Regions from separate parts of the Micromonospora sp. NBRC 107095 genome, predicted to be linked through region 1. Evidence: riboswitches for the same ligand, from Rfam matches in the RefSeq annotation. Region 1 holds a riboswitch; the other holds the start of a gene.

Evidence for each region. Region 1 has a riboswitch for cobalamin ahead of QSK15_RS30750 (ribonucleoside-diphosphate reductase subunit alpha). Riboswitches for the same ligand answer to the same signal wherever they lie in the genome.
Region 2: linked by a shared signal. The riboswitch ahead of cobN (cobaltochelatase subunit CobN) and the one ahead of QSK15_RS30750 (ribonucleoside-diphosphate reductase subunit alpha) in region 1 are both predicted to bind cobalamin.

Annotation. Positions count from the first base shown of each region.
Region 1 is NZ_BSTU01000007.1:533,466-545,081, forward strand. It holds gene QSK15_RS30720 (ABC transporter permease) at 1-927, shown strand, start outside; gene QSK15_RS30725 (ABC transporter substrate-binding protein) at 968-2,023, shown strand; gene QSK15_RS30730 (ATP-binding cassette domain-containing protein) at 2,023-2,841, shown strand; gene QSK15_RS30735 (aldo/keto reductase) at 2,838-3,857, shown strand; gene QSK15_RS30740 (FadR/GntR family transcriptional regulator) at 3,862-4,584, opposite strand; gene QSK15_RS30745 (enolase C-terminal domain-like protein) at 4,592-5,986, opposite strand; cobalamin riboswitch at 6,274-6,490, shown strand; gene QSK15_RS30750 (ribonucleoside-diphosphate reductase subunit alpha) at 6,684-9,014, shown strand; gene QSK15_RS30755 (ribonucleotide-diphosphate reductase subunit beta) at 9,083-10,078, shown strand; gene QSK15_RS30760 (MerR family transcriptional regulator) at 10,075-10,989, opposite strand; gene eno (phosphopyruvate hydratase) at 11,108-11,616, shown strand, end outside.
Region 2 is NZ_BSTU01000005.1:173,993-185,608, reverse strand. It holds gene QSK15_RS23710 (RNA polymerase sigma factor) at 1-321, opposite strand, end outside; gene QSK15_RS23705 (hypothetical protein) at 458-793, shown strand; gene QSK15_RS23700 (MBL fold metallo-hydrolase) at 796-1,512, opposite strand; cobalamin riboswitch at 1,831-2,007, shown strand; gene cobN (cobaltochelatase subunit CobN) at 2,299-5,967, shown strand; gene QSK15_RS23690 (magnesium chelatase subunit D family protein) at 5,964-8,243, shown strand; gene cobO (cob(I)yrinic acid a,c-diamide adenosyltransferase) at 8,317-8,928, shown strand; gene QSK15_RS23680 (cobyrinic acid a,c-diamide synthase CobB) at 8,922-10,277, shown strand; gene cobI (precorrin-2 C(20)-methyltransferase) at 10,274-11,047, shown strand; gene cobM (precorrin-4 C(11)-methyltransferase) at 11,044-11,616, shown strand, end outside.

The DNA of each region.
Region 1 (11,616 bases):
TCCGAGTTCACCGCCGCCACCGCGTTGGTCGTCCTGTTCATCGCCCTGACCTTCGCGAGCCCATACTTCCTGACGGCTGACAACCTCTTCAACATCGGGGCGCAGACGGCGGTGATCGCCATCATCGCCACCGCCCAGACGATGGTCATCATCACGAAGGGCATCGACCTGTCCGTCGGGTCGGTCGCCGCCCTTGCCGGCGTGCTGGGCGCGATGGTCGTGCGTGACCTCGGCTTCTCGCTCTGGGCGGCCACGGCGGTCGCGATCGGCGTCGGCGCGCTGGCCGGACTGCTGAACGGGCTGCTGGTGACGGTGGCCCGGATCCCGCCGTTCATCGCGACGTTGGGAACCATGTCCGTGGGCCGCGGCCTCGTCTTCATCATCACCGGAGCGGTCGGCGTCTACGGTCTGCCCCGATCCTTCCAACTGCTCGGCAACGGGGAGATCCTCGGCATTCCGTTCGCCGTGGTGATCACCATCCTGGTCGCGGTCGGGGTCGCCTTCCTGCTCTCCCAGACCCGCTTCGGTCAGTACACGTACGCGATGGGCTCCAACCTGGAGGCGGCCCGCCGCTCCGGCATCCGGGTGGGGCGGCACCTGACCGGGGTGTACGTGCTGGCCGGCGTGCTGGTCGGGCTGGGCGGCATGATCGCCGCCTCCCGGGTCAACTCCGGTCAGCCCAACTACGGCATCTCGCTGGAGCTCGACGTCATCGCCGCCGCAGTCATCGGCGGAGCCAGCCTGTTCGGCGGGCAGGGCCGGATCGTCGGGACCATCATCGGCGCGTTCCTCATCGCCCTGGTCCGCAACGGCGCCGTCCTGCTCGACATCAGCATCCACTACCAGCAGGTGATCGTCGGCGTGATCATCTGGGCCGCCGTCTACTTCGACCAGTACCGCCGCCGGCGGCTGGAATCACGGGGTTGACATGCCATTCCGAGAGTCCGAACGAGGAAGGACACACACCATGGCACACACCACCACCAGCCGGCGGACGCGAGGCCGACTCCTGCGCGCGCAGGCGATCCTGGCCGCCGCCGCGGCGACCGCTCTGCTCAGCGCCTGCGGCGGGGTCGAGGTCCGCGACGGCGGCGGCGACGGCGCGACCAAGGACGCGAGCGGTCCGTTGAAGCTCGCCGTCGTGCCGAAGGCGGTCGGGGCCGACTACTGGAACACCGTCAAGGCGGGCGCGGAGTGCGCCGCGCAGCGCGCGGGGGACGTCACCGTCCAGTGGGACGGGGTGACCACCGAGACCGACGTCGAGGGCCAGGTCAACCTGATCCAGAACTTCGTCACCAAGAAGGTCGACGGCATCGTCTACGCGGCGACCGACTCCAGCGCGCTGGCGCCGGCGACCGACAAGGCGCTCGGCGCCAACATCCCGGTCGCCATGATCGACTCTGGCACCAGCCCGCAGCCGTCGAGTGTGCCTCTCTTCGCCACCGACAACCGGGCGTCGGCGACCGAGGCGGCGAAGATGCTCGCCACCGAACTCGGGCCCGGCAACCACGAGGTGGCGCTGGTCGAGTTCCAGCCCGGATCGCAGACCAACACCGAGCGGGTCGACGGCTTCAAGGCCGGCCTGGCCCAGTACCCCAACCTGAAGCTGGTCGGCCAGCAGCCGAGCAAGAGCGACGTCAACGAGGCCCGACGGGTCACCGAGAACATCCTCACCGCCAACCCCAACCTGAAGGGTGTCTTCGCCGCCAACGAGCCGAGCGTGCTCGGTGCCGCGCAGGCCATCCAGGCCGCCGGCAAGTCCGGCAAGGTGGTCATCATCGGCTGGGACGCGGCCCCGGACGAGATCGCCGGGGTACGCAACGGCCAGATCTCGGCGCTGGTCGTGCAGAACCCGTTCAAGATGGGCTACTTCGGCGTCGACAAGATGGTCAAGCACCTCCGGGACAAGGCGCCGCTGGCATCGGCCGACACCGGCGTCACGTTCGTCACCAAGGAGAACATCGACTCGGCGGAGATCAAGGCGGTGCTCGAGCCCAGCTGCGCCAACCCGCCGGTGCAGTGATGGGCGTGAACCCCACGGCCACCGCGACCAGCGACCAGCAACCCACCGACGCGGAGCCGCCGGTCCTCGAAGCCCGCGGCATCGTCAAGCGGTTCGGGCACGTCGAGGCGTTGCGGGGGGCCGACTTCACCGTCCGCCGGGGCGAGGTCGTCGCGTTGATCGGTGACAACGGCGCCGGGAAGAGCACCCTGATCAAGACCTTGTCCGGTGTGCATCCGCCGGATGAGGGCGAGATCCTGATCGGCGGCCGTCCGGTCCAGTTCTCCACCCCGGTCGATGCCCGCCGGGCCGGGGTGGAGACCGTCTACCAGGATCTCGCCGTCGCCGACGACCTGAGCGTGGCCGCCAACCTGTATCTCGGCCGGGAGATCCTGCGCTCCGGGCCACTCGGTCGGCTCGGCCTGCTCGACAAGCGCGCCATGCGGCAGGGTGCCGCCGCCGCCCTCGACGAACTGGGCGTACGGATTCCCCGGGTGACCACCCCGATCGCCATGCTCTCCGGTGGACAGCGGCAGTGCGTGGCGGTCGCCCGCGCCATCATCTGGGCGACCAACGTGGTCATCCTCGACGAGCCCACCGCGGCGCTGGGAGTGGTCCAGACCGGGCGGGTGCTCGACGTGGTCCGACGGGCCCGCGACGCCGGCATGTCGGTGGTGCTGGTGAGCCACAACATGCCGCAGGTGCTCGACATCGCCGACCGGGTCGAGGTGCTGCGCCTCGGCCGGCGGGCCGCCCAACTGCGCGCCGACGAGACCACCACCGACGAGCTGGTCGCGGCGATGACCGGCAGCACCGGTGTGGATCGGGGTGAGCGGTGACGGCGGCCGTGCACCGGGGTGCGCGCGGTCGCACCCGGTGGGCGGGCTGGGCCGCCGCCGGGTCGCAGCCGCGGCTGAGCGCGCTGGGCTTCGGCGCCGCACAGGGCGGCAACCTGTACCGGGCGACGTCGGATGAGCAGTTCGCCGCCGCTGTGGACACCGCCTGGGCGGGCGGCATCCGGTACTTCGACACCGCGCCGCACTACGGGCTGGGGCTGTCGGAGCGGCGGTTGGGCGCCGCCCTGCGCTCCCGCCCGCGCGACGAGTACGTGGTGTCGACGAAGGTCGGCCGGCTGCTCGTGCCGTCACCGGAGGCGGCGCACCGACGGGACCCGGAGGGTTTCGACGTTCCCGCCGATCATCGCCGGGTCTGGGACTTCAGCCGGGACGGCGTGCGCCGTTCGCTGGAGGCGAGCCTTCGGCGTACTGGCCTGGACCGGATCGACGTGGTGTATCTCCATGATCCGGACGAGCACTGGGAGCAGGCCGCGTACGAGGCCCTCCCGGCGTTGGTGGAGCTGCGCGAGCAGGGCGTGATCGGTGCCGTCGGTGCCGGCATGAACCAGTCCGCGATGCTGGCCCGGTTCGTGGCCGAGACCGACGTGGACGTGGTGATGTGCGCCGGTCGGTACACGCTGCTGGAGCAGGGCGCGTTGACCGACCTGCTGCCTGCCGCGCAGGCCCGCCACGTCGGTGTGGTGGTCGCCGGGGTCTACAACTCCGGGTTGCTGGCCCGGGACATGCCGCCGACCGACGCCGTCTACGACTACCGGCAGGCGCCGGCGGAGGTGATCGACCAGGCCCGCCGGATAGCGCGGGTCTGCCAGGCGTACGGCGTCACGTTGCCCCAGGCGGCGCTGGCGTTCGTCCGTCGCCACCCGGCCGTGGTGTCGACGGTGGTCGGCATGCGGGACGAGGCCCAGGTGACCGAGACCCTGCGCCGGGCTGACGTCGACGTCCCCGATCAGCTCTGGGCGGCCCTGTACGACGAGGGGTTGCTCGACGTGCAGTCGTGAACGGTCACGAGCGGGCCGTCTCGATGGCCGCGTCGGTGTCGTCGGGCAACCCCTGCAACGACTCCTCCACGCCGATCAGGTGGTTGGCCATCCTGGTGCGGGCCCGCTCCGGGTCGCGCGCCACGAGGGCCTTCAGGATCGCCACATGTTCGTCGTGGGTCCGCAGGTCCGCGCCCTCCTCGTGCAGGCTGCGCCAGAGCCGGCTGCGGATGGTGCGCCCGGCGAAGGCCTCGATCAGGCCGACGAGCACCGGATTCTCGGCGTGCACGGCGATGATCCGGTGGAAGGCGATGTCGATTTCCATGATTCGCTCGTGGTCCTGCGGCGACTGGCCGACCAGCCGGGCCGCCTCGTCGAGCAGGTCCCCCGCCTGAGCCAGCGCCTCGTCGGTGATCCTGGTGGCCGCCAACCGGGCGGCCTCGCACTCCAACAGTCGCCGGACGGTGTGGATGTGCCGCGGGTCGCCCTGACCCTGGAAGTCGACCACGAAACCCATCGGGGCCAGCAGTTGCGGGGCGTCGAGGTTGGTGACGTAGGTGCCGTCGCCCTGGCGGATGTTGACGATGCCGAGGATCGACAGCGCCGACATCCCCTCGCGCAGCGAGCCCCGTGAGACGCCGAGCGACTCCGCGAGGTCCTTCTCGATGGGTAGCCGGTCACCGGGCCGGAACTGCCCTTCGAGGATCATCCGTTTGATGCCGTTGACCACTTCGTCTGTGCGAGACATGCTTCCCCTAGCGGCCGACGGGGGTGGCCTGTCCACCCGCGATCACGTACGCCTCCGGAGATGACACGGTAGTCGGGTCCGCCGCGGCCCAGTAGTGGCCGTCGGGAAACCGGTAGAGCGTGACCGACTCGGGACGCATCCGGGTGGAGTAGCCGGGTTGGCTGGGCAGGACGTAACCGCTTCCCGAGCCGGTGTCGCGGATGATGCACGGGTCGGTGAAGTGCTCGTGCAGGTGGTCGACGAACTCGGTGACCCGGTTGGTGAGGTCCCCCGAGATCGCCACGTAGTCGAGCACCGAGACGTGTTGGACCATCTCGCACAGCCCGACTCCGCCGGCGTGGGGGCACACCGGGATGTCGAACTTCGCGGCGAGCAGCAGCACGGCGACGATCTCGTTGATGCTGGCCAGCCTGCCGGTGTCCAACTGGCAGAAGTCGATGGCCTCGGCCTGGAACAGCTGCTTGAACATCACCCGGTTGTGGCAGTGCTCGCCGGTGGCCACGCCGATCGGAGCGACGGCACGGCGGACGGCGGCGTGGCCGAGGATGTCGTCGGGGCTGGTCGGCTCCTCGATCCAGAGCGGCTTGAACTTGGCGAGAGCGGTGACCCACTCGATGGCCTGGCCGACATCCCACACCTGGTTGGCGTCGATCATCAGGTTGCGGTCCGGGCCGAGGATCTCCCGGGCGATCGCGCAGCGGCGGATGTCGTCGTCGAGGTTGGCGCCGACCTTGAGCTTGACGTAGCCGTAGCCGCTGTCCACCGCCTCCTGGCACAGCCGGCGCAGCTTGTCGTCGCCGTAGCCGAGCCAGCCCGCCGAGGTGGTGTAGGCGGGGTAGCCGGTCCGGTCGAGCTCGGCGAGGCGGTCGGCCTTCGTGCTCTCCTTGGCGCGCAGGATGGCCAGCGCCTCGTCCCGGGTCAGGGCGTCGGACAGGTAGCGCAGGTCCGCGATGTCGACGAGTTGCTCGGGGGACATGTCGGTGAGCAGTCGCCACAGTGGCTTGTCGGCGACCCGGGCGGCCAGGTCCCACGACGCGTTCAGCACGGCCGCCAGCGACAGGTGGACGACGCCCTTCTCGGGGCCGAGCCAGCGCAGCTGAGAGTCGGAGGTCAGGAGGCGGTAGACGGCGCCCATGTCCGCCGCCATCGTCGCCACGTCCAGGCCCACGAGAAGCTGTGCCTGGTGGACCGCCGCCGCCGCGACGATGTCGTTGCCACGGCCGATGGTGAAGGTCAGCCCGTGCCCCGCGAGCGGCGCGCCCGCGCCGTCGACGCCGTCGGTGTGCAGCACGACGTAGGCCGCCGAGTAGTCGCCGTCCTTGTTCATGGCGTCTGACCCGTCAGCGGTCAGGGAGGTGGGGAAGCGGACGTCCTCGACGGTGACGGCAGTGATCTGCGGCATGCGCTCCTCGCCCGGCTAGGCTAAAGATCAGATGATCACTGGGAGTATACGGACGGCTCCTCGGGTGCGTCAACGTTGTCGATCACTACGGACGTGCAGACATATGATGTTTGCGTGGGGTGTCGACCCACTGACCATTGTCGACACCGACGCGGAGAATCGTGCCCCCGGTGTCGGCGTCGTCCGGCGCGGCGCGCGCGGCCCGGGTGGTGACGGTGGTCACCGCGCTGGCCGCCGACACGCCCGAGACCGACATGTGGGGTGTGACAACGGCTGCGTCCCTATATATGGTGTCGAGCGCAGCTGGTTCGGCCGCTCATCCGGCGCGGTCGAGGCAACAGGGAACCCGGTGGAAATCCGGGACTGTCCCGCAGCGGTGAGTGGGAACGACCGCCGTCATCAGCACTGGGCCACCCATCGGCCTGGGAAGCGACGGCCACTAGGAGACCGGCGAGCCCGGTCGTGCCCGCGAGTCCGAAGACCTGCCAGCGCGCCGCGTACCCGCATCCGGGTGCGCGGCGGTCCGAGGCCGCGTGGGACGGCTGACGCCACCTGATCCCACGCCGCGCCGGCGTGGCGTCCGTCGGTGTCTGTCTCCTCGCGTCCGGGCCACCAGGTCTCGAACTCCGAGGAGCGAGTGGTGACAGTCACCCAGGTAGTCCCGGTCAGCGCCGACACGCCCGCGCGGCGGACGCCGATGCGGGTCCGCAAGCGCGACGGCGCGGCCGAACCCGTGGACGTGAACAAGATCGTCCGGGCGGTCGAGCGGTGGGCCGACGATCTGACCGACGTCGACCCGATGCGGGTGGCCACCCGCACCATCAGCGGCCTCTACGACGGCGCCACCACCGCCGAACTGGACCGGCTCTCCATCCAGACCGCGGCCGAGATGATCGGTGAGGAGCCGCAGTACTCCCGCCTCGCCGCGCGGCTGCTGGCCGCCTACGTCGACAAGGAGGTACGCCGGCAGGGCATCACCTCGTTCAGCGCGGCGATCCGGGTCGGCCACGCCGAAGGGCTGATCGGGGACGACACCGCCGCGTTCGTCGCCGCACACGCCACGACCCTCGATGCCGCCGTCGACCCGGACGGCGACCGCCGGTTCGAGTACTTCGGACTGCGCACCGTCTACGACCGCTACCTGCTGCGCCACCCCACCAGCCGACTGGTGCTGGAGACCCCGCAGTACTGGCTGCTGCGGGTGGCCTGCGGTCTGTCCCGGACGCCGGACGAGGCGGTCGGCTTCTACCGACTGATGTCCAGTCTGGCCTACCTGCCCAGCTCACCGACCTTGTTCAACTCCGGGACCCGGCACACCCAGATGTCCTCCTGCTACCTGGTCGACTCCCCGCTCGACGAGTTGGACTCGATCTACGCCCGGTACGCCCAGGTCGCCAACCTGTCCAAGTTCGCCGGTGGCATCGGCATCGCGTACTCCCGGGTCCGCTCCCGCGGCGCGCTGATCCGGGGCACCAACGGGCAGTCCAACGGGATCGTGCCGTGGCTGCGCACCCTGGACGCGAGCGTGGCGGCGGTCAACCAGGGCGGCCGGCGCAAGGGCGCGGCCTGCGTCTACCTGGAGCCGTGGCACCCGGACATCGAGGAGTTCCTGCACCTGCGCGACAACACCGGCGAGGACGCCCGGCGCACCCACAACCTGAACCTGGCCAACTGGATCCCGGACGAGTTCATGCGCCGGGTCGAGGCCGACGAGATGTGGTCGCTGTTCGACCCGAACGAGGTGCCCGAGCTGCCGGACCTGTGGGGGGATCGGTTCGACGCCGCGTACCGGGAGGCCGAGGCGCAGGGCCGCTACGTGCGGCAGGTTCCGGCGCGGGAGCTGTACGGCACGATGATGCGCACCCTCGCCCAGACCGGCAACGGGTGGATGACCTTCAAGGACGCGTCGAACCGGCTGTGCAACCAGACCGCCGAGGACGGCAACGTGGTGCACCTGTCCAACCTCTGCACCGAGATCGTCGAGGTGTCCAGCGACACCGAGACCGCCGTGTGCAACCTCGGCTCGGTGAACCTCGCCGCCCACCTCACCGACGGCGGCATCGACTGGGAGAGGCTGCGCGCCACGGTGCGCACCGCGGTGACCTTCCTCGACCGGGTCATCGACATCAACTACTACCCGACCGCGCAGGCGGCGGCGAGCAACCCCCGCTGGCGGCCGGTCGGGCTCGGGCTGATGGGCCTACAGGACGTCTTCTTCGCACTGCGGCTGCCGTTCGACTCGCCGGCCGCCCGGGAACTGTCCACCCGGATCAGCGAGGAGCTGTACCTGACCGCGCTGGAGACCTCCGCCGACCTGGCCCGCGACTTCGGCGCGCACCCGGCGTACCCGCAGACCCGGGCCGCGCGGGGCCAGCTCCAGCCCGACCTGTGGGGTGTCGAGGGCACCCAGACGGCACGCTGGGAGGCGCTGCGCGAGCGGGTCGAGGCGTACGGGCTGCGTAACTCGCTGCTGGTGGCGGTCGCGCCGACAGCCACCATCGCCTCGATCGCCGGATGCTACGAGTGCATCGAGCCGCAGGTGTCCAACCTGTTCAAGCGCGAGACCCTGTCGGGGGAGTTCCTCCAGGTCAACACCGCTCTGGTCCGGGAGTTGAAGGCACGCGGTCTGTGGACCGAGCCGATCCGTTCGGCGATCAAGCGGGCCGAGGGGTCGGTGCAGGACATCGCCGAGCTGCCGGCCGGCGTACGGGAGTTGTTCCGCACCGCCTGGGAGCTGCCGCAGCGGGCGCTGATCGACCTGGCCGCCGCCCGCGCCCCGTTCATCGACCAGTCCCAGTCGCTGAACCTGTTCCTGGCCGCGCCGACCATCGGCAAGCTCTCCTCGATGTACCTGTACGCCTGGAAGGCCGGCCTGAAGACCACGTACTACCTGCGTTCGCGCCCCGCCACCCGGATCCAGCAGGCCACCGTCGGCGCTGTCGCGCCCGCCGCTGTCACGGTCGCCGTCGACGCGGAGGCGCTGGCCTGCTCACTGGAGAACCCCGAATCGTGCGAGGCCTGCCAGTGAGCCCCGCCGACGCCATCACCGACGCCGCCATCACCGACGCCGCCACCATCGACACGAGGACCACGCACATGCTGCTCGACCCCGGGATGGACCTCACCCTGCGCCCGATGCGCTACCCGCACTTCTTCGACCGCTTCCGCGACGCCATCCGCAACACCTGGACCGTCGAGGAGGTCGACCTGCACGCCGACCTCGCCGACCTGGACAAGCTGTCACCGGCCGAGCGGCACCTGGTCAGCCGCCTGGTCGCGTTCTTCGCCACCGGCGACACGATCGTCGCCAACAACCTGGTGCTCAACCTCTACCAGCACGTGAACAGCCCCGAGGGTCGGCTCTACCTGTCCCGGCAGCTGTTCGAGGAGGCGGTGCACGTCCAGTTCTATCTCAACCTCCTCGACACCTACGTTCCCGACGAGACCGAACGTTTCGAAGCCTTCGCGGCGATCGAGAACATCCCCTCGATCCGGCGCAAGGCCGAGTTCTGCTTCCGCTGGATCGACTCGCTGGGCGACCTGCGGGAGTTGCGGACCCGGGACGACCGGCGGACGTTCCTGCTGAACCTGATCTGCTTCGCCGCCTGCATCGAAGGGTTGTTCTTCTACGGCGCGTTCGCCTACGTCTACTTCCTGCGCTCCCGCGGCCTGCTGCACGGCCTCGCCTCCGGCACCAACTGGGTGTTCCGCGACGAGTCCATGCACATGGCGTTCGCGTTCGACGTCGTCGACACGGTCCGCGCCGAGGAGCCGGACCTGTTCGACGACGACCTCGCCGACCAGGTCCGGCAGATGCTCACCGAGGCCGTCGAGTGTGAGGTGCAGTTCGCCGAGGACCTGCTGGGTCACGGCGTACCCGGTCTGACCCTGGCCGACATGCGGGAGTACCTCCAGCACGTCGCCGACCGCCGCCTCGCCCAGCTCGGCATCCCGGCGCACTACGGGTCGAGCAACCCGTTCGGTTTCATGGAGTTGCAGGACGTGCAGGAGCTGTCCAACTTCTTCGAGCGGCGGGTGTCGGCGTACCAGGTCGGGGTGAGCGGCACCGTCGCCTTCGACGACGATTTCTAGGCGGCAACCGATCCGGGGGCCCGGCGTCGTTTGGTGAGCCACCGCATCACGTGCAGGGGGTGCGACGCCGGGTCCTGGATCGGGTGGAAGACGTGTTCGACAACGCCGTCGGCGATGATCAACGTCAGCCGTTCGTAGAGCGTCATGTCGCCAGCGGTACGGGTCGGCAGACGCAGCGCGGCGGCCAGGGTCAGCCTCGGGTCGGGGATCAGCGGGTAGGGCAGCCGCAGCCGGTGCGCGAGTTCCCGTTGGTAGCCGGTCGACTGCGCGGACAGCCCGTACACCCGGGCGGCGCCGGCGGCGCGCAGCTCCGCGTGGTGGTCGCGGAACCAGGCGGCCTGCTCGGTGCTGCCCCGGGCGCCGTGGATCTCCAACAGCCCGTTGGGCAGGTCGACGCCGGGTCGCCCGGTCAGCGGGTAGACGAAGATGACGGTGCGCCCGGCGCCGAGCGCGCCGAGGTCGACCGGGCGGCCGTCGGTGCCGTAGAAGGACAGCGGTGGCAGGCTGGTGCCGACCAGCGCGGCGGGGTCGCCCCCGACCGCGCCACCGCCGGGTACGACCTGGCTCGCGGCGGCGTCGAGGCGTGCGTCCAGGGCGTCGCGCTGGGCGGTCAACCTGCCGATCCGTTCCTGCAGGTTGGTGATGGTGCTGCGGTACGTGGCCACCGCCGCCGCGCACACGTCGGCGTCGTCGGCACCCCCGGCGATCGACTCGACGAACGGGCGGGTCTCCTCGACGGTCAGGCCGAGTGCCATCAGCTCGCGGATCTGGGCCACCAGCCGCACCGCGATCGGGTCGTACTCCCGGTAGCCGTTGCTCAGCCGCCGGGGCACGACCAGCCCGGCCGACTCGTAGTACCGCAGTGCCCGGACCGTGGTTCCGGTCCGTCGTGCCAACTCGCCCACCCGCATCCCGCGACCCTAAACCCGCACCCCGGGGTACGGGTCAACGTGTCCATCGTCGCGGTGTCAGGGCCGCCGTTTCCTGCCAGTCTGGCGGTGAAACAGCAGCTTGAGCAGGGAGTGTGCGATGACGGCAATCAGTCGGGTGCGGGGTCGGCAGATCCTCGACAGCAGGGGCAACCCGACGGTGGAGGCCGACGTGGTCCTTGCCGACGGGTCGACCGGACGGGCCGCCGTGCCGTCCGGCGCGTCGACGGGGGCCAACGAGGCGGTCGAGCGGCGCGACGGGGACCGGACGCGTTTTCACGGCAAGGGGGTCAGCGCGGCCGTCGCCGCGGTCAACGGGGAGATCGCCGACGCGGTGCGCGGGCTCGACGCGGAGGACCAGGCCCTGATCGACGAGACGATGATCGACCTCGACGGTTCCAAGGACAAGGGCCGCCTGGGCGCCAACGCGATCCTGGCGGTGTCCCTGGCGGCCGCGAAGGCGGCGGCGTCGGCCCACCGGCAGCCGCTCTACCGCTACGTCGGTGGCGTCGGCGCCCGCCTGCTGCCGGTGCCGATGATGAACATCATCAACGGTGGCGCGCACGCCGACAATCCGCTCGACTTCCAGGAGTTCATGATCGCCCCGGT
Region 2 (11,616 bases), on a different contig from region 1:
CGTCGGGTCCGCTGCCGCCGCCCGCAGCACGAGCCCGTCGCGCCGGCCACGGGAGCGGTGCAGGTTGCGGGTCTCGTTGGCGACGATCGCCAGCAGCCACGACCGGAAGGACGCCTCGCCCCGGTAACGGGACAGCTTCCGGTACGCCTTCACGAACGCCTCCTGAATGACGTCCTCGGAGTCCGAGCCGGCACCGAGCAGCACCGCCGTCCGGTACGCGGACGCGGTGTGCCGGGCGACCAGGAGGTCGTACGCCTCCAGGTCACCGGCGCGAGCGCGGGTGACGAGCGCCTCGTCGTCCAGGGCAGCCTCCGTTCGCATCACCCACATGACACCGCCCACCCGCCGCGGGTTCCACCCGGATTTCCGGCCCGGGTCAGCTCTCTCCCATCGGGCGTGCAGGGTATTGCCAGGAATCGGTGCTGCACTGGAGGGGCGTCGAGGAGAGGGGCGGGGCATGAGCTGGTTCAGTCGCCGGTCACGGGGTGCCGAGACGACCCCGACGAAGCTGGACCGCGAGGCGACCCGCGACGACCTCGCGGCGCTGGAGGAGTTCGTCGCCAGCCGGCGCGGGGTGGAGTTCTACCTGGAGCCGGAGACGACCGCGACGGACACCACGGTCGTGGCGATCGCCCACGACGGCGAGTGGATCCGTCGCCGTACCGGAACGCCCCGCGCAGCCGGGGCCATCGCCCGCAAGCACGCGGTGCCGTTGTACGAGGCGGCGCGCACCGGCTACCCGGAGCGGATGCGGGCCTGGAGTCGAGCCCACCCGGAACGTCACGCCCGCTGAGGTCAGGCGGCCTCGACGGCTGACCGGGCCTGCTCAGCCGTCATCGGCTCGGCGTGGCTGGAGACGTACCACAGGTAGTCGTCCTGGAGCAGTCGGCGGACCAGGCCCAGGTCGGGGCCATCGTCGGGTCGGCGCAGGTGTGCCGGCGGCGGGTAGAAGCAGTCGCCCAGCAGCATGACGCCCGAGTCCGGCACCAGCACGACCGTCGAATCTGGGGCGTGGCCGCCGCCGACGTGTCGCAGCCCGACGCCCACCGGCAACTCGTCGACATCGGTGAAGGTCCGGGTTGGCGGCAGGATGGTGAAGTCCGCCCAGGAATCCATCGCGCGGGCCCGCGCCCGGAAGCTCGGGCCGAGGCGCGGGTCGGCGCGTACCCGCGCGTCCAGATAGTGGTGACTCCACGGCTGGGCAGCCTCAGCGCGTAGCAGCGGCACTGCCGTCTCGTGTCCGACGATCTCCACGCCGGGCCAGGCGCAAGCGCCCCAGACGTGGTCCCAGTGGTGGTGGGTGTAGACGAGCCAGCGGGGCCGTGGCAGCCCGGCCGCGGCGAGCGCGGCCTGGATCGCGCGGGCGTGCGTGGGGCTCTGCCCGGCGTCGATCATCACACTGCCGCGCTCGTCGGCGACGACGGCGACACCGGCCTGGACCGCCTCGGGGTCGGGGTCGCCCGGACAGACCCAGACACGGCCGGCCAGGTGGTGGAACTGCGGGACGGCCATGGTGATCGATCTCCGTCATTGATCGCGGTTCGCCGCTGTGGCGGTGCCGATCCTAGGTCAGCACACCGTCGGGCACCGTCCTGCCGGACGATCGGCGCAGGCCAGGATGTGTTCGGCGGTCCTTTGCTCTGCTGCCCTGTACGCACCGGCGACCCCCCCCGTGTCTGGTGCACATAGGGCAGCAGAGCAAAGGGCGTCGCGCATTGATCTGGGGCATCGCGAGGCGCGGAGCCGCACTCACACCGATCGGCGAGGCTCGATCGGTGATGTCCGCCTGGTGGGGCTGGGCCGGCGTTGACCGGCGGCGCAGGGGTGTGGCAGCATTCGCGGCCTGACGGCAGTGAAGGAAGTCGGTGCGAATCCGACGCGGTCCCGCCACTGTCACCGGGGAGCGATCCCCCCTCGTGAGTCACGGCCGTGTGTCTGCGGTTGGAAGGCCGGGGGAGAGCGTCGATCCGGAAGCCAGGATACTTCGGCCGTCGGAACGTACCCCAGGGCGTGGACACCCGAGGAGGACCCGATGACGCATGGCGTCTCTGTGACCGACGATCACCGTCGCGAGCTGAGCGGCGGACGCCCCGCCGCGCCCCGAACCGGCCGCACCGACGCGCCGGCCTCCGCACGCTCCCGCGCCGTTCACCGCTGAGTTCCCCACCGCGCCACCCGTCGCCGTCGGCCCCGCGCCGGTGAGCCGCCCGGGTCGCGGTGCCTGCTGAACCCCGCGCCCATCCCACGTCGCCCAGCCCGCTTCGGCGAGCGCGTCGACGTCACTTTCCGGAGCGTGCCGTGCGCATTCTGCTGCTCTCCACCGCCGACACCGACCTGCTGGCCGCCCGCGCCAGCGGCGCCGACTACCGGTTGGCGAACCCCGCGCGGGTCACCGTCGAGGAGGTGCCCGCCCTGCTCGACGGGGTCGCCCTCGTCGTCGTACGCCTGCTCGGCGGTCGGCAGGCGTGGCCGGACGGCCTCGCCGCGGTGCTCGCCACCGGCGTGCCGACGGTCGTGCTCGGCGGCGAGGCGCTGCCCGACGCGGAGCTGATGGCCATCTCCACGGTGCCGGCCGGGGTCGTCACCCAGGCGCTGGCGTACCTGGTCGAGGGCGGCCCGGACAACCTCGGGCAGCTGGCCCGGTTCCTCTCCGACACGGTGCTGCTCACCGGTGAGGGGTTCGCCCCGCCCGCACCCACCCCGGCGTACGGCGTGCACCGCGAGTACCCCACCAGTCCGGATCAGCCCACAGTGGGGATCGTCTTCTACCGGGCGCACGCCCTCGCGGGCAACACCGAGTTCGTCGACGTGCTCGCGGACGCGGTCCACAAGGCCGGCGGCAACCCGCTGCCGATCTTCTGCGGCTCCCTGCGCGGGCTGACCGCGGACGCTGGTCCGCTCGGGCTCTTCGCCCGCTGTGACGCGCTGCTGGTAACGGTGCTCGCGGCCGGCGGTGCGGTCGCCGCGGACGCCTCCGGCGGCGGCGACGAGGACGCCTGGGACGTCGGCGCCCTGGCCGCCCTGGACGTGCCGGTCATCCAGGCACTCTGCCTCACCAGCACCCGGGCGCAGTGGGCCGACAGCGACGCCGGGCTGTCCCCGTTGGACGCCGCCATGCAGGTGGCCATCCCCGAGTTCGACGGCCGGATCGTCACCGTCCCGTTCTCGTTCAAGCAGATCGACGCCGACGGGCTCTCGGTCTACGCCGCCGACCCCGAGCGGGCCGCCCGGGTCGCCGGGATCGCGGTGCGCCACGCCCGGCTGCGGTACGTGCCGGCCGCCGACAAGCGCGTCGCCGTGGTGCTCAGCTCGTACCCGACGAAGCACTCCCGGGTCGGCAACGCGGTCGGCCTGGACACCCCGGCGTCGGCGGTACGGCTGTTCGCCGCGCTCGCGGACGCCGGCTACCACCTGGGCGACGGCCCGGTGCCCGCCGACGGCGACGCGCTGATCCACGCGCTGATCGCCGCCGGTGGCCACGACGTGGAGTGGCTCACCCCCGAGCAGTTGGCCGGCGCGGAGGCCCGGATACCGGGGCAGACGTACCGGCGCTGGTTCGACAAGGTCCCGGCCGAGCTGCGCGAGCGGATCACTGAACACTGGGGTGAGCCGCCTGGCGAGCTGTACACCGACGGCGGCGACATCGTGCTCGCCGGCCTGCGCTTCGGCAACGTCGTCCTGTTGATCCAGCCGCCCCGCGGCTTCGGGGAGAACCCGATCGCCATCTACCACGACCCGGACCTGCCACCGAGTCACCACTACCTGGCCGCGTACCGCTGGTTGACCGCGCCGGTCGCGGACGGCGGCTTCGGCGCGGACGCCGTGGTGCACCTCGGCAAGCACGGCACGTGCGAGTGGCTGCCCGGCAAGGGCCTCGGCCTGGCCGCCGACTGCGCGCCCGACGCGGTCCTCGGTGACCTGCCACTCGTCTACCCGTTCATCGTCAACGATCCCGGCGAGGGCACCCAGGCCAAGCGGCGGTCGCACGCCGTGGTCGTCGACCACCTGGTGCCGCCGATGGCCCGCGCGGAAACCTACGGCGACCTGGCCAAACTGGAGCAACTGCTCGACGAGTACGCGACGGTGCAGGCCCTCGACCCGGCGAAGGTGCCCACCGTGCGGGCCCAGATCTGGGACCTGGTGCGCGCCGCCGAGCTGCACCACGACCTGCACGCCGAGGCGATGCCCGACGCGGACGACTTCGACGACTTCGTGCTGCACCTCGACGGGTACCTGTGCGAGGTCAAGGACGTGCAGATCCGCGACGGGCTGCACATCCTCGCCGACGCGCCCACCGGTGAGCCCCGGGTCAACCTGGTGCTCGCGGTGCTGCGCGCCCCGCAGATCTGGGGCGGCGCGCGGGCCCTGCCCGGCCTGCGACAGGCCCTCGCCGTCGCGTACTCCCTCGACGAGCAGGAGCTGCTCGCGACACCGGGGCAGCGCCTGGCGCTGCCGGCGGCGTTGACCGACGTCGTGGACGGCCCGGCCGGCACCGCCGCCGACGCGATCGACCTCATCGAAGCCCTCGCCCGGCGGCTCGTCGTCGGCATGGAGGCCATGGACTGGGCCGTGGACACCGTCGACGCCGTGGTGGCGGAGGTGACCGGCCGCACGATCCCGGACGTCGCCGCGGTGCTGCACTTCGCCGCCACCGAGCTGGTGCCCCGACTGGACCGCACCACCGACGAGCTGACCAACACCCTCGGGGCGCTGGACGGCAGGTTCGTGCCGCCCGGCCCGTCCGGCTCACCCACCCGGGGTCTGGTCAACGTGCTGCCGACCGGCCGCAACTTCTACTCCGTCGACCCGAAGGCCATCCCCAGCCGCAACGCCTGGGACGTCGGGGTGGCCCTCGCCGACTCGCTGCTGGCCCGACACCTCGCCGACACCGGCGCGTACCCCCGCTCGGTGGGGTTGACCGTGTGGGGCACCAGCGCCATGCGGACCCAGGGCGACGACATCGCCGAGGTGCTCGCGCTGCTCGGCTGCCGACCGGTCTGGGACGACAGGTCCCGGCGGGTCACCGGCGTCGAGGTGGTGCCGACCGCCGAGCTGGGCCGACCGCGGGTCGACGTCACCGTGCGCATCTCCGGCTTCTTCCGCGACGCGTTCCCGCACGTGGTGGCGCTGCTCGACGACGCCGTCCGGCGGGTCGCCGCCCTGGACGAGCCGGCCGAGGAGAACTACCTGCGGGCGCACGTCACCGCCGACCTCGCCGAGCACGGCGACGAGCGGCGGGCCACCGCCCGGATCTTCGGCTCCAAGCCCGGCGCCTACGGCGCGGGGCTGTTGCCCTTGATCGACGCCCGGACCTGGCGCAGCGACGCCGACCTGGCCGAGGTGTACGCGGTGTGGGGCGGCTACGCCTACGGCCGGGGCCTGGACGGGCGGGAGGCGCGCGCCGACATGGAGCGCTCGTTCGCCCGGATCGCGGTGGCGGTGAAGAACCAGGACACCCGCGAGCACGACATCGTCGACTCCGACGACTACTTCCAGTACCACGGCGGGATGGTGGCGGTGGTCCGCCACCTCACCGGCACGTCACCGGCGGCGTACGTGGGTGACTCGGCGATGCCGCACGACGTGCGCACCCGCACGCTGGGCGAGGAGACCCGGCGGGTGTTCCGGGCCCGGGTGGTCAACCCGAAGTGGATCGCCGCGATGCGCCGGCACGGCTACAAGGGCGCTTTCGAGCTGGCGGCCACAGTGGACTACCTGTTCGGCTACGACGCCACCGCCGGTGTCGTCGACGACTGGATGTACGAGCACCTCGCCGCCGCGTACCTCTTCGACGACACCACCCGGGAGTTCCTGGAGCGGTCCAATCCGTGGGCGCTGCGCGGCATCACCGAGCGGCTGTTGGAGGCCGCCGACCGGGGGCTGTGGGCCGCACCGGAGCCGAGCACCCTCGACCGGCTGCGCGACACGTACCTGGCCAGCGAGGGCGACCTGGAGGACCGGGTGTGAGCGCGAGGAGTGAGCCGGTTTTGCGAGCCCCGCAGTCGCGAACGAAAGGAGGCGCAGTGGCGACTTATCCGTTCAGTGCGGTGCTCGGCATGGCCGACATGCGACTGGCGTTGCTGCTCAACGCGGTTTCCCCGGCGATCGGCGGGGTCCTCGTGCGCGGCGAGAAGGGCACCGCCAAGTCCACCGCCGTGCGGGCCCTCGCCGCGCTGCTGCCCCCGGTTCGCCAGGTGGCCGGTTGCCGGTTCGGTTGTGACCCGGCCGGGCCCGACCCGGCCTGCCCGGACGGCCCGCATCCGGGCGACGCACCCGCCGAGACCCGCCCGGCCCGCCTGGTCGAGCTGCCGGTGGGCGCCGCCGAGGACCGGGTGGTTGGCGCGTTGGACCTGGAGAAGGCGATCGGCGAGGGGGTCCGCGCCTTCGAGCCGGGTCTGCTGGCCGCCGCGCACCGGGGGGTGCTCTACGTCGACGAGGTGAACCTGCTGCACGACCACCTGGTCGACCTGCTGCTCGACGCGGCGGCGATGGGTCGCAGCCACGTGGAGCGGGAGGGCGTCTCGGTCAGCCACGCGGCCCGGTTCCTGCTGGTGGGCACGATGAACCCGGAGGAGGGGGAGCTGCGCCCGCAGCTGCTCGACCGGTTTGGGCTGACCGTGGAGGTGAACGCCAGCCGGGACCCGGAGATCCGGGTCGAGGTGGTCCGCCGCCGGCTCGCCGCCGACGCCGACCCGGTCGGCTTCGCCGCCCGCTGGGCCGACGCGGACGCCCAGGTCGCCGCCCAGGTCGCCGCCGCCCGCCGCCGGCTGCCCGGGGTACGACTCCCGGACGCCGCGTTGCGGCAGATCGCCGAGGTGTGCGCGGCGTTCGACGTGGACGGGATGCGCGCCGACATCGTGACCGCCCGCACTGCCCTGGCGCACGCCGCCTGGCACGGCCGGGACCGGGTGACCATGGACGACGTCCGGGTGGCCGCCCGGCTGGCTCTGCCGCACCGCCGTCGCCGCGATCCGTTCGACACGCCGGGCCTGGACGAGAAGCGCCTCGACGAGGCGTTGCAGCGCGCCCAGGACGCCCACCCCGACGACCCGGACGACGACGGCCCCGACGGCGGCGGTCCGGCTGGTGGCGGTGGCCCGCAGGACGGTGGCCCGGCCGGTGGCGGCGGCCCGAACGGACCAGAGCGTGGCGCCCCGGGTGGCGGCGGTCCGCAACACGGCGACACCGGCGACGCCGGTGAATCCGAGTCGGCCGGGCACCCTGCGGCGCGTGACGGAGCCGGCCCGGACGCCCGCGACGACGCACCGGACGGTGCCGACGACTGGCCGCAGCGTCGGACGGGCGACCGGGGCGACGGCTGGCCGCAGAGCCCGGCCGACGACCGGAGCGGCGACGGTCGGCAGACACGCTCGCCTGACGGCCGACAGTCGGCGACCGGTGACGACGATCTGACCCGGGGCGGGGAGTCGCAGCCGGTGGCCGTACCCCGGGGCGGGCTGCGGGCGCGGATGCTGACCGCGCCCGGCGTGGGTGACGGGGTGCCGGGCCGGCGGTCGCGGGCCCGCACCGGGCGGGGCCGCACCACCGGCGCCCGGGTGCCGGCGGGGCGGGTCGGCGCGCTGCACCTGCCGGCCACGATCCGCGCCGCCGCGCCGTACCAGCCGGCCCGGGGTCGGCTCACCGGTCCGCTGCGACTGCGCCGCGACGACCTGCGTGAGGCGGTTCGCGAGGGGCGCGAGGGCAATCTGGTGCTCTTCGTGGTGGACGCGAGCGGATCCATGGGCGCCCGGCAGCGGATGACCACGGTGAAGGACGCGGTACTCGCCCTGCTCACCGACGCGTACCAGCGCAGGGACAAGGTCGCGGTGATCGCGTTCCGGGGTGCCGGTGCCCGGACCCTGCTGCCGGCGACCTCGTCGGTGCTGGCCGCCTCGACCCGGCTGGCCGAGTTGCCCACCGGTGGGCGGACGCCGCTGGCCGAGGGGTTGTTCGCCGCCGCGGACCTGTTGCGGGTGGAGCGCCTGCGCGATCCGAAGCGCCGCCCGTTGGTCCTCATCGTCACCGACGGGCGAGCAACGGCGGGCACCCGTCCGCTCGACCGGGCGGCAGCGGCGGCAGCGGTCCTGACGGCGATCGGTGCCGCGTGCGTGGTCGTCGACTGCGAAACCGGCCCGGTCCGCCTCCACCTGGCCTCCCGCCTGGCCACCCAGCTGAACGCCACGAGAACCCCGCTGGAATCCCTCACCCACCCCCGCGATCTGGCGCTTCCGGTCGCGGCATGAGGGACGTGAGAGCACAAATGGTCGACAGAAACCGCAAGATCGCGGGAGTGCTGACGCGAGGGAGTGATTGCTGATGCCGCAGGGACAGCCGACGTCCGTGCCTGCTGACGGGTTGACGACCCGGCAGCGGCGGCACCGGCCACTGCTGATGGTCCACACCGGACAGATGAAGGGCAAGTCGACGGCAGCGTTCGGGCTGGCGTTGCGGGCCTGGACGGCCGGCCTGCCGGTCGGGGTGTTCCAGTTCGTCAAGAGCGCCAAGTGGCGGGTGGGGGAGGAGAGCGCCTTCCGGGCCCTCGGCGAGGTGCACGAGCGCACCGGCCAGGGCGCGCCGGTGGCCTGGCACAAGATGGGCGAGGGCTGGTCCTGGATCCAGCGCGGCGGCGACGCCGACCACGCCGCCGACGCCCTGGAGGGCTGGCGGCAGATCCAGCGTGACCTGGCCGCCGAGCGCTACGGGCTGTACGTGCTGGACGAGTTCACCTACCCGATGACATGGGGCTGGGTGGACGTCGACGAGGTGGTCGCCACCCTGGCCGACCGGCCCGGCTTCCAACACGTCGTGATCACCGGTCGGGACGCCGACCCGCGCCTGGTGGCCGCCGCCGACCTGGTCGCCGAGCTGACCAAGGTCAAGCACCCGATGGACGCCGGCCAGAAGGGCCAGAAGGGCATCGAATGGTGAGCGGGCACTGGGCGCTGCCCCGGGTGGTGGTCGCCGCCCCGGCCAGTGGCCACGGCAAGACGACGGTGGCCACCGGGCTGCTCGCCGCGCTACGGCGGCGGGGACTCACCGTCAGCCCGCACAAGGTCGGCCCCGACTACATCGACCCCGGCTACCACGCCCTCGCCGCCGGACGCCCAGGGCGCAACCTCGACCCGTTCCTGGTCGGGCCCGATCTGATCGCCGCCCTGCTGCGACACGGCGCGAGCGTCCCCACGCCCGCCGACGTCGCCGTGGTCGAGGGCGTCATGGGCCTGCACGACGGCGCGGTGGGCCGGCGTGACTTCGCCTCCACCGCGCACGTCGCCCGGCTGATCGAGGCACCGGTGCTGCTGGTGCTGGACACCACCGCGCAGGGCCGCTCGGCCGCCGCGCTCACCCTCGGCATGGCCGCGTTCGACCCGGCGGTACGGATCGGCGGGGTGATCCTCAACCGGGTCGGCTCACCCCGGCACGAGACGCTGCTGCGCGACGCCCTGGCCGAGGTGGGCGTACCGGTGCTCGGGGCGGTCACCCGCGCCGCCGAGGTGGCCGCGCCGGCCCGGCACCTCGGGTTGGTGCCGGTCGCCGAGCGGGCACCCGAATCCGTCGCCATCGTCACCGCGCTCGCCGAGCTGGTCGAGGCCACGGTGGACGTCGACGCCGTGCTCGACCTGGCCCGCACCGCGCCGCCGCTGACCAGCCCGGCGTGGGACCCGGTCGCCGCCGTCGGTGGTCCGGCCGGCGTCGAGCGACCACGCGTCGCGCTCGCCGGTGGTCCGGCCTTCACCTTCTCGTACGCGGAGACCGCCGAACTGCTCGCCGCGGCGGGCGCGGACGTCGTCACCGTCGACCCGTTGCGCGACCCGGCGCTGCCCACCGGCACCCGCGCGGTGGTGATCGGCGGCGGCTTCCCCGAGGCGTACGCGGAGGCGCTGGCCGGGAACACCGCGCTGCGCGCCGAGCTGGCCGACTTCGACGGGCCGATCGTGGCCGAGTGCGCCGGGCTGCTCTACCTCGGGCGGTCCCTGGACGGCGTACCGATGTGCGGCCGGCTGGACCTGACCGCCCGGATGACCGACCGGCTCACCCTCGGCTACCGGGAGGCAGTGGCGACCACCGACTCCCCGGTGGCCCGCGCCGGCGAGCAGGTACGCGGCCACGAGTTCCACCGCACCACCACCGACCCGGGGCACGGCGACGCACCGGCGTGGCGGTGGAACGACGCCGAGCACGGTTTCGTCGCCGGCCGGGTGCACGCGTCCTACCTGCACACCCACTGGGCCGGTCACCCGCACGCGGCCCGCCGGCTGGTCGAGGCGGCCCGATGACCGCCACGCTCACCGGGGTCGGTGTCGGCCCCGGCGACCCGGAGCTGCTCACCGTCAAGGCGGTGCGGCTGCTGGGCGAGGCCGACGTGGTCTTCGTACCCGTGATGGCGGACCGGGCCGAACCCGGCGTGACCGCCGCTCCGACGCCGCCGAACGCGCAGGCCGGGCGGGCCGAGGCGACGGTACGCGAGCACGTCGCGGCGGACCGGCTGCGTCGGCTGCCGTTCGCGCTCGACGACCGGGGTGGGGTGACCGCGCGCCGGGCGCAGGCGTGGGACGAGGCGGCCCGGGTGGTGGTCGAGGCGATCGACGCGGGCGCGCGGGCGCTGGCGTTCGCCACCATCGGCGACCCCAACGTCTACTCCACCTTCGGGTACCTGGCCCAGAGCGTCCGCGCGCTGCGCCCGGCGGTGCGGGTGGCGACAGTGCCCGGTGTCACCGCCATGCAGGAGCTTGCGGCGCGCAGTGGCATCCCGCTCTGCGAGGGACGCGAACCGCTCACCCTGCTGCCGGCCACCGCGGGCCTGGCGCTCTTCGCCGACGCCCTCGCCGGGCCGGGCACCGTGGTCGCCTACAAGGGCTGGCGGCGGCACCCGGAGCTGCTCGCCGAACTGCGCCGGCAGGGCCGTCTCGCCGACGCGGTGCTCGGCCGCAGCCTGGGGCTGCCCGGTGACCGCATCGGGCCGGTCGACGCCACCGGGGACGACCTGCCGTACCTGTCGACGCTGCTGGTTCCGGCCCGCCGTGAGCACCGAGGAGGAAAGCTGTGACCAGCGAGGCAAAGGTGTGGTTCGTCGGCGCCGGCCCCGGGGCGGCGGATCTGCTGACCCTGCGGGCCGCCCGGGTGATCGCCGAGGCGGACATCGTGATCTGGGCGGCCAGCCTGGTGCACGCCGACGTGCTGGCGCACGCCCGCCCCGGCGCGGAGATCGTCGACTCGTCGCAGTTGCCCATCGAGGGTGTGCTGCCGCTCTACCAGCGCGCCGCCGAACAGGGGCTGACGGTGGCCCGGATCCACTCCGGAGACCCGGCGCTGTGGGGCGCCGTGCAGGAGCAGCTGGACCTGTGCCGGGCGCTCGGCGTGACCGTCGAGATCGTGCCCGGGGTGTCCTCGTTCACCGCCGTCGCGGCGATCGTCGGGCGGGAACTGACAGTGCCCGAGATCGCCCAGTCGGTGATCCTCACCCGCCTCGAGGGCGGCAAGACCCCGATGCCGCCCGGCGAGCGGGTCCGCGACTTCGCCCGGCACGGCACCACCATGGCGCTGTTCCTCTCCGCCGCCCGCTCCGGGCAGGTGCAGGCCGAGCTGCTGACCGGCGGCTACCCGTCGGACACCCCG